Regions from separate parts of the Mesorhizobium sp. ISC25 genome, predicted to be linked through region 2. Evidence: riboswitches for the same ligand, from Rfam matches in the RefSeq annotation. Region 2 holds a riboswitch; each other region holds the start of a gene.

Region 1 (3,273 bases), 2.1 Mb from region 2:
GTGTAGAACGGCGCCTCACCGCACACTGCGAGCTGCTTGTCCATGTTCTGCTTGATCTTGTGCATGGGGACATGGCCCGGGCCTTCGATCATCACCTGGCAGTCCTTTGCCCAGGCAATCTTGGTGAGTTCTCCAAGTGTTTCCAGTTCGGCGAATTGCGCCGCGTCGTTCGCATCGGCGATTGAACCGGGACGAAGGCCGTCGCCGAGCGAGAAGGAGACGTCATAGGCTCTGGCGATGTCGCAGATCTCCTCGAAATGCTCGTAGAGGAAGCTCTCCCGGTGATGGTGCAGGCACCATTTGGCCATGATCGAGCCGCCGCGCGAGACGATGCCCGTGACCCGGTCGACGGTCAGCGGGATGTAGTGCAGCCGCACGCCGGCGTGGATGGTGAAATAGTCGACGCCTTGCTCGGCCTGCTCGATCAGCGTGTCGCGGTAGACCTCCCAGTTCAGATCCTCGGCGATGCCGTTGACCTTTTCCAGCGCCTGATAGAGCGGCACCGTACCGATCGGCACCGGCGCATTGCGCACGATCCAGTCGCGGATGTTGTGGATGTTGCGGCCGGTCGACAGGTCCATCACCGTGTCCGCGCCCCAGCGGATCGCCCAGACCATTTTTTCGACCTCTTCGGCCATCGACGATGTGACAGCCGAGTTACCGATGTTGGCGTTGATCTTGACCAGAAAATTGCGACCGATGATCATCGGCTCGCTCTCGGGATGATTGATGTTGGCGGGAATGATTGCGCGTCCGCGCGCCACCTCGTCGCGCACGAATTCGGGTGTGACGAAATCTGGGATCGCCGCGCCGAAGGCTTCGCCGTCGCGTTGCAGCTTGCCGCGCATCACCTCGCGGCCGAGATTCTCGCGGATGGCTACGAACTCCATTTCTGGCGTGATGATGCCGGCGCGCGCATAGGCAAGTTGGGTCACCGCCTTGCCCTGCTTGGCCTTGAGCGGCCGATTGCGTATCGGAAATTCCGGTGTCAGGCGCTCGCCGGTGGCGAATCCATTGTCTTCCGGCCGGACGTGGCGGCCGTCATAGGCTTCGACATCGCCACGCGCCGTGACCCATTCGTGGCGAAGCCGGGCAAGGCCTTTTTCGATGCTGGTTTCGACTGATGGATCGGTGTAGGGGCCGGACGGATCGTAGACGGTGACGGGCGGTTCGCCGGCCGTCGGATGGACGGAAATCTCGCGCATCGGCACCCTGATCTGTGGGTAGAGGACGCCGGGCTTGTGGATTTTCCGCGAGGCGGGCAGTGGTCCCGTCGATACGGCGGGGGTGAGGGCATTCATCGTGAGGCTCCTTTGCTCATGCATTGGAGACCCAGTTCTGTGCCGGAAGGATGAAAAGACGCTTCTGTAGACCTGCTGCAGCAGGACCTCGGGCGTAAACTCCCGCAAAGCGCTTGCACCGTCCCTACGCCAGTATGAACTGGATCAGGTTCAACGGGTCACTGCGCCGCGAAAGCCAGCAGTATCTCAGCCCCTTGCCGGGACTCCCCTGGTGAATGCCTTAGGTTGAACGGGCTGACGCTATCTTGTCAAGCGCATTCGGGCGCCTTCGGCCGGTGGCGACGACCGGCGGCCAGCCGGGCGGAGAGCTCGCGCATGCATCGGGGACAAGTCACGCCCCGTAGACCGGGGCTGAATGGCCAAAGCCTCATTCGCTTCGTGAAGGATGGAGAAACTGTATTGGCCATGTGCGCGTATCGACCAAGTAGCTCAGGCGGTCACGGATGTGGTTATTCTGGTCGAAGGTGACGAACGGCCTTGGGGGTCACCTCCTTTAGGATTCAGAGGTTGGAAGACGGCTTCTCGCGATCACGGCCATCAGGAAATACCTGTCTTCGGCTCAACCTCGACATGGCGTCCGATCGACCGCAGATATACAGCTATCTCGTTCATGAGATGATCGCGTTCGCCGTAGATTTCAGCAATCCTACGCAGCTGTGGCTCGACGGCCCTCCGTTGCGCTGGCGTGAAATCAGCATCGCCAAAGACGTATCCCAAGTTGCCAATCGCGCAAATTTTGCAGCCGGCGTCCACAACTGCTTGTACGAATGCCGGAATGTCTTTTTCTTGCATGGTCTTCATGTCGAACCTCTCGTGAATGGCGTGCTTGCGCCCCAATCTGCCTTTTCAGCGTGTCCTCTGGGCGGCGCAAGCCCTGAGCGTGACTGTGCACGGGCAACCTCGACTATCCCATCTGCCACGCTCTTTAGAATCGGTGGGGTCTGGTGATCGCAGGCTGGGCCACTCAAAAGCCTGCAAGAAGAAAGTCATGGCGACCATTGCTCAAGATCGCAAGGGTGCGTGCAAGACCTTCCGTTGGCAGTCATGCACGCTCGCTCAGAGATAGTCCGGCCGCGGAAATTCTCCCTTATTCGTAAGAAAGCTCATTGAGCAACTGGGCATTGAGCAACTGGGCATTGAGCAACTGGGTCTCACGTCACGGGTCTCGTGTGCTTCACAGCCGAAAAATAGCCGCCGTGGCAATTCTCGAAAAGTGCAGGCTACCTCGTTAAGGACACTGCGGATGATCGTTCGCGCTTGGCAAAAGCGAACGGATTAGTCTATGGCTCTCGGCAGGGGGGCGAGTTATGCGGCGGGTGCGAATCCTTCAAGTAGGCGATATTCACTATCCGGACTGGCATCCTTCCTCTAGCAACATCGATGCCAAGGATAGCAAGTTCGCTCCGAAAATAACGCAGAAGCTACGCGCGTCTTCGCTGCGTGCCGTCTTGACGAAACTTCGGCGGCTGACGACTTCGAAGCCCTTGGATTCGATCGCCTTCATGGGGGATTTCACGAGCCGTGGCGACAAGACCTTCATTGCTTCGGCATTCCAGCATTTCACGTTGCTCTGCCGCGCACAGGGACGCAGTTCAAAGGCGCTTCCGTTGATATTCGTACCGGGAAATCACGATGTGAACCGTGATGACGCGCGCGAACTTGGACCGACTGAGAAATTCAGCGAAATGGCGAGTTTAGCCGCCCGCTTGGGTTGGCAGACCGTTCCCGTGGACCAACCCGTGCACTTCAGACTTCCGACAGGATCCGCAGGCGCAAACTTCATCCTCGTCAACACAGCGATAGGCAGTTGGGAGCTTCAAAACCTTCCCGCGTTCCTTCGTGATCGTCTCGAGGCACTCAGTCCTTCTACAGAGCCTGTAGATCTCGGCTCGCCGGACATCTCGGGACATTCGCCCGCGACACCTCCCAGCGATCCAGACAAGGAGGCGTCCGACGACGAGTATTACGGTCA
Region 2 (3,273 bases):
CATGACGCCCCGCCATGCCCCACATCCAACACTCGAAGGCCACCTGACCTTCGCGCTCAAGTACGAGGGGCTCGACCTTGCCGTCCTCAAGCGGCTCTTCCAGGTGACCGGTCCCGCGCCGATCGAGGCGCTCGTCCGTGAAAGCCCCACAGGCAGTTATGCCCGCCGCATCTGGTTTCTATATGAATGGCTGACGGGCACGCGTCTCGATCTGCCGGACGCGGAGGCCGGACGATACGTTCCGGTTGTCGATCCCGAGCTGCAGTGGCCCGGATCCGAGAAGACCGCTTCGCGCTACCGCCTAAGGGACAATCTCCCCGGCACGCCTGAGTTCTGCCCGCTGGTGTTCCGAACCAAGACTCTCGAAAAATTCATCGGCCTTGAACTACCGCGGCGCGCGGAGGCAATCATAGCGAACGTGCCGCGCGACCTTCTTGCTCGGACCGCCGCCTTTCTTTTGCTCAAAGACTCGCGATCAAGCTATGCGATCGAGGGCGAGCGCCCGCCGCAAGATCGCATCCAGCGCTGGGGCCGCGCCATCGGCGAAGCCGGCCGCTGGCCGGTCGATCGCGATGAGCTGCTGCGTCTGCAAAGAATTGTATTTGGCGACGCCCGTTTCGTAAGACTTGGCTTCCGAAAAGAAGGAGGCTTTGTCGGTGAGCATGACCGAGACAACGGCACGCCCCTGCCCGATCACATCAGCGCTCGGCCCGAGGACCTGCCGCGGCTAATCGATGGAATGGCGGCCTTCGATCAGGGCCCCGCGAAAAACCTTGATGCAGTCATAGCCGCCGCAATCCTCGCCTTCGGCTTTGTCTACATCCACCCGTTCGAGGACGGAAACGGCCGCATTCACCGCTACCTGATCCACCACGTCCTTGCCATGCGCGGCTTCAATCCGCCGGGAGTGGTCTTTCCCGTCTCGGCCGCGATCCTGGACCAAATCAACGAGTACAGGGGCGTGCTCGAGAGCTATTCGCAGCGCCTTCTGCCGTTGGTGGAATGGGAACCGACGCCGCAATTCAACGTCCGGGTGCTGAATGACACCGGTGATTTCTACCGGTTCTTCGATGCAACCCCGCACGCCGAATTTCTCTATGCCTGCGTTCGGCGGACGATCGAACGGGACCTTCCCGAGGAAACCGCATTTCTGCAGCGCTACGATCAATTCCGGCAGCAGGTGGACGCCTTTATCGACATGCCCGAGCGGCTGACCGATCTGCTCTTCCGTTTTCTTCACCAGAATGATGGACATCTGTCGAACCGCGCGCGCGAAAAGGAATTCGCCGCGCTGACCAGTGACGAGGCAGGAAGAATCGAGGCGATCTACGCGCAAACCTTTGGTGCCGATTGAAGGCGTGATCATCAGGACCGATTTTAGTCCAACGGTTTGCGATTCCCTTGTCCCTGCCTTCATCTCCGACGCTTGACTTGTCGCCGAGACATGCACGATTTTTCCGCACCGTCTGACCGGCCGCCGATCAGCCGCGGTCCGAACGCGCTTGACAAGATAGCGCAGGCCCGTTCAACCTAGGGCATTCACCAGGGGAGTCCCGGCAAGGGGCTGAGATACTGCTGGCTTTCGCGGCGCAGTGACCCGTTGAACCTGATCCAGTTCATACTGGCGTAGGGACGGTGCAAGCGCTTGCGGGAGTTTACGCCCGAGGTCCTGTTTCGGCAGGTCGAGCAAAGCGTCTTTTCATCCTTCCGGCACAGAACTGGGTCTCCAATGCATGAGCAAAGGAGCCTCAAGATGAATGCCCTCACCCCCGCCGTCTCGACGGGACCGCTGCCCGCCTCGCGGAAAATCCACAAACCCGGTTTCATCCACCCGCAGATCAGGGTGCCGATGCGCGAAATCTCTGTCCATCCGACGGCCGGCGAGCCGGCCGTCACCGTCTACGATCCGTCCGGCCCCTACACCGACCCGGCTGTCGAAACCAGCATCGAAAAGGGCCTTGCCCGGCTACGCCACGAATGGATTTCAGCGCGCGGCGATGTCGAGGCCTATGACGGCCGCCACGTCCAGCCGGAAGACAACGGATTTGTGACAGGCGAACGCCTGACGCCGGAATTTCCCATTCGCAATCGGCCGCTCAGGGCCAAGGCAGGCAAGGCGGTGACCCAGCTTGCCTATGCGCGCGCCAGCATTATCACGCCCGAAATGGAGTTCGTCGCCATCCGCGAGAATCTTGGTCGTGAGATGCTGCGCGGCAAGCTTGAGCGCGACGGCGAGGCATTTGGCGCCGCGCTCCCCGACTTCGTCACGCCGGAATTCGTCCGCGACGAGGTGGCGCGCGGACGGGCGATCATTCCCGCCAACATCAATCATCCCGAGAGCGAGCCGATGATCATCGGCCGCAATTTCCTGGTCAAGATCAACGCCAATATCGGCAACTCGGCGGTCACCTCCTCGATGGCCGAAGAGGTCGACAAAATGGTCTGGGCGATCCGCTGGGGCGCCGATACGGTGATGGATCTGTCGACCGGCCGCAACATCCACAACATCCGCGACTGGATCGTTCGCAATGCGCCGGTGCCGATCGGCACGGTGCCACTTTACCAGGCGCTGGAAAAGGTCGGCGGCATTGCCGAGGACCTGACGTGGGAGGTTTACCGCGACACGCTGATCGAACAGGCCGAACAGGGCGTCGACTATTTCACCATCCATGCCGGCGTGCGGCTGCACTACATCCCATTGACCGTCGACCGGGTCACGGGCATCGTCTCTCGCGGTGGATCGATCATGGCCAAATGGTGCCTGCATCATCACCGGGAGAGCTTTCTTTACGAGCATTTCGCCGATATCTGCGACATCTGCCGCGCCTATGATGTGTCCTTTTCGCTCGGCGACGGGCTTCGTCCGGGCTCCATCGCCGATGCCAACGACGCAGCGCAGTTCGCCGAACTGGAAACGCTTGGCGAGCTGACCAAGATCGCCTGGGCAAAGGATTGCCAAGTGATGATCGAGGGGCCCGGCCATGTGCCGATGCACAAGATCAAGCAGAACATGGACAAGCAGCTCGCCGTCTGCGCCGAGGCGCCGTTCTATACACTTGGGCCGCTGACCACCGACATCGCGCCGGGCTACGACCACATCACCTCAGGCATCGGGGCGGCGATGATCGGCTGGTTCGGCACCGCCATGCTCTGCTACGTCACGCCCAAGGAGCATCTCGGCCTTCCCGATCGCAACGACGTCAAGACCGGCGTAATCACCTACAAGATCGCCGCCCATGCCGCCGACCTGGCGAAGGGTCATCCGGCTGCAAA
Region 3 (3,273 bases), 2.5 Mb from region 2:
CTTAACGATGGGTGCTGAGAGGAGGAACTTGGCTGAGGTCGTGTTCCCGCCCACCCCCCTCTGGCCTGCCGGCCATCTCCCCCGCAAGGGGGGAGATCGGCAGCTTCGTTGCCCCGCTCATTCCTGCCGCAGTGGAGATTGGCGAAAGCGGCTGAGAGCTCAATCTCCCCCCTTGCGGGGGAGATGGCCGGCAGGCCAGAGGGGGGTGGGCGGGAACGAACACCATATGGAATCCTACTTGCTCATCGCCGCAAGCCACTCATCGACCCAGGCCTTGCGGTTGGCCGCGACTTCCTCCGGGCTGAACAGCAAGGTCTTGGTCGGTTTGACAAGCTTGTCGAACGCCGGGTTGAGCGGCTTGTCGGTTTTGCCGGCCGGGAACATCCAGTTGGTTTCGGGAATGACGTCCTGGAATTTCGGTCCGGTCATGAAGGCAATGAACTTTTCCGCCAGCGGGTTCTTCGCACCCTTGGTGGTGATCCCCGCAACCTCGATCTGCAGATATTCGCCCTCCTCGAAGGACGCCGCCTGGTAGCGCTCGGTGTTTTCGGCAACCATGTGGTAGGCCGGCGAGGTGGTGTAGGACAGCACCATCGGCGCCTCGCCCTTGGTGAACAGGCCGTAGGCCTCGCTCCAGCCCGGCGTCACCGTCAGCACCTTTGCCTTGAGTTTGGCCCAGGCTTCCGGCGCCTTGTCGCCATAGACCGACTTGACCCACAACAGCAGGCCAAGGCCCGGCGTCGAGGTGCGCGGATCCTGGATGACGATCTTGTCGCCGGCATCGCCCTCGACCAATTCCCTGAGGCTCTTCGGCGGGCTCTTCAGTTTTTCGGTATCGTAGACGACGGCAAAATAGCCATAGTCGAACGGCACGAAGATATCGTCGCTCCAGCCGCCCGGCACGCTGACGCCCGACACAGCGCCGTGCGGCGAAAACAGGCCGGTTGCCTTGGCGTCCGCAGTCAAATTGGTATCGAGGCCAAGCACGATATCGGCCTTGGTCGCGGCGCCTTCCAGCTTCACACGGTTGAGCAGCGCGACGCCGTCGGCGGCCGAGACGAATTCGACGACGCAGTTGCATTCGGCCTCGAAGGCCTTCTTCACCGCCGGTCCCGGACCCCACTCGGCGGTAAAGCTTTCATAGGTATAGACGGTCAGCTTATCCTGTGCCGATGCCTGCCCTGGCAGGGCCAGCGCGGATGCTGCAAGCAGGATAATCGAGACAAGAGAGTGGAAAAAACTGCGCATCGGCGCCTCCTTCGTTCGCGTTGAAAGGAATTGAGGCGTCGGGCTGTCCGAAACGTCTAATCCCTCCGCCGGTACAAACCGGATCAGGTTCAGCGGGTTGGCAGTCTTGCCTCTCAGCCGGTCCGCGAAGATCGCGTCCGGCACCCCGTTAGAGCGTTGCGACACATAGGCCCGGCCGAAGTGCTGCGCAAGCGGAAGTTTGCCGAGCATCCAAAGCCCAGCCTTCCGTTTCGTCTGCCGTTTCATCTTCCGTTTCCGGGGCAGGGCTGGTAAGGGCCACGAGATATGAGCACATTCACCATCCTGCTTGGCGGCGATCTCATCCGCACGCCGCTGCTCGACCGCCAGGTCGAAGGCTCCCGCGTTATCGCCGCCGATGCCGGCATCGGCCATGCCCGCATGCTGGGCCTGAGGCCGGAACTCTGGGTCGGCGATTTCGATTCGGTGCCTGCCGATTTGCCGGAGGATCTGGCCGCCGTGCCACGGCAGGTGTTTCCCGCCGAAAAGGACAAGACCGACGGTGAACTCGCTATCGCCGCCGCGCTCGAACGCGGTGCTACCAGCCTTGTGCTCGCAGGCGCCTTCGGCGGCAAACGCACCGACCACATCTTCCTGCATCTGGCGCTGAGCGTCCGGCTGGCGGAAGGCGGAACGGAAGTGCTTTTGACCAGCGGCGCACAGGAAGGCATTCCCTTGCTGCCCGGAAAGGTTGGCTTCGACTATGCCGACGGCACACTGTTTTCGGTGCTCGGCTTCTCCGATCTCGCCGGCCTGAGCGTCGCCGGTGCCAAATGGCCGCTCGACCATGTCGAGGTTGCGTTCGGCTCGTCGCTGACCATTTCCAACGAGGTCAGGGGCCGGCTGGAAATCGCGCTGGCCAGCGGCCGGGCGCTGCTGCTCGCGCATCCTTTTCCCCTACCTGAAAGCTGACATGGCGCCGCCGCTTCTCAATCTCGACGGGATAAAGCTGACCTTCGGCGGCACGCCGCTGCTCGACGGTGCCGCCCTGACGGCCTCAGCTGGCGACAAGATCGCCCTGGTTGGCCGCAACGGCTCGGGCAAGTCGACGCTCCTCAAGATTGCCGCCGGGCTGATCGAACCGCAGGACGGCGAAGTCTTCCGCCAGCCTTCGGCGACCGTGCGCTACTTGCCGCAAATTCCCGACATGGAAGGTTTTACGACCGTCCGCACCTATGTCGAGGCAGGGCTCGGGCCCGCCGACGATCCCTACCGCGCCACCTATCTGATGGAGCATCTCGGCCTGTCCGGCGAGGAACGGCCGAACGACCTCTCCGGCGGCGAGGCGCGGCGCGCGGCCCTCGCCCGTGTCATGGCGCCGGAGCCCGACATTCTCCTCCTCGATGAGCCGACCAATCATCTTGACCTTTCGGTCATCGAATGGCTGGAGGAGGAGCTTGCCCGCACCTCCTCGGCGCTGGTCGTCATCTCGCATGACCGCCGTTTTCTCGAACGCGTGTCGCGCGCCACAATCTGGCTCGACCGCGGCCAGACCCGCCGCCTCGACAAGGGCTTTGCTTATTTCGAGGAATGGCGCGACACGGTGCTGGAGGAGGAAGAGCGCGAGCAGCACAAGCTCGGCCGCCAGATCGTGCGCGAGGAGCACTGGCTGCGCTATGGCGTGACGGCAAGGCGCAAGCGCAACATGCGCCGGCTCGGTGAGTTGCAGACCATGCGACAGCGCTTTCGCGGCCATCGCGGCGCCGAGGGTGCGGCGACAATGACAGCCAGCGACGCCGCCGAATCCGGCAAGCTGGTGATCGAAGCCAAGAACATTGAGAAGAGCTTTGGCGATCTGACGGTGGTCAAGGGATTTTCGACCCGCATCCAGCGCGGCGATCGCGTCGGCCTGGTCGGGCCAAACGGCGCCGGCAAGACGACGCTGTTGAAGATGCTGACCGGCGAATTGAAGCCGGACGCGGGCATGGTGCGACTCGGCACCAATCTGGAGATCGCCACGCTCGACCAGAAGCGCGAAGCCGTCGACCCGCAGGAGACATTGGCGCA

Evidence for each region. A riboswitch is a leader RNA that binds a small molecule or an ion and turns the genes downstream of it on or off. The one in region 2 is predicted to bind thiamine pyrophosphate.
Region 1: linked by a shared signal. The riboswitch ahead of thiC (phosphomethylpyrimidine synthase ThiC) and the one ahead of thiC (phosphomethylpyrimidine synthase ThiC) in region 2 are both predicted to bind thiamine pyrophosphate.
Region 3: linked by a shared signal. The riboswitch ahead of thiB (thiamine ABC transporter substrate binding subunit) and the one ahead of thiC (phosphomethylpyrimidine synthase ThiC) in region 2 are both predicted to bind thiamine pyrophosphate.

What each region holds. Positions count from the first base shown of each region.
Region 1 is NZ_CP135441.1:4,880,936-4,884,208, forward strand. It holds gene thiC (phosphomethylpyrimidine synthase ThiC) at 1-1,301, opposite strand, end outside; TPP riboswitch at 1,405-1,521, opposite strand; gene RQ479_RS24035 (hypothetical protein) at 1,839-2,102, opposite strand; gene RQ479_RS24040 (metallophosphoesterase) at 2,609-3,273, shown strand, end outside.
Region 2 is NZ_CP135441.1:2,809,021-2,812,293, forward strand. It holds gene RQ479_RS14070 (Fic family protein) at 1-1,354, shown strand, start outside; TPP riboswitch at 1,535-1,651, shown strand; partial or broken gene thiC (phosphomethylpyrimidine synthase ThiC) at 1,754-3,273, shown strand, end outside.
Region 3 is NZ_CP135441.1:5,306,196-5,309,468, reverse strand. It holds gene thiB (thiamine ABC transporter substrate binding subunit) at 235-1,248, opposite strand; TPP riboswitch at 1,292-1,406, opposite strand; gene RQ479_RS25995 (thiamine diphosphokinase) at 1,534-2,178, shown strand; gene RQ479_RS25990 (ABC-F family ATP-binding cassette domain-containing protein) at 2,180-3,273, shown strand, end outside.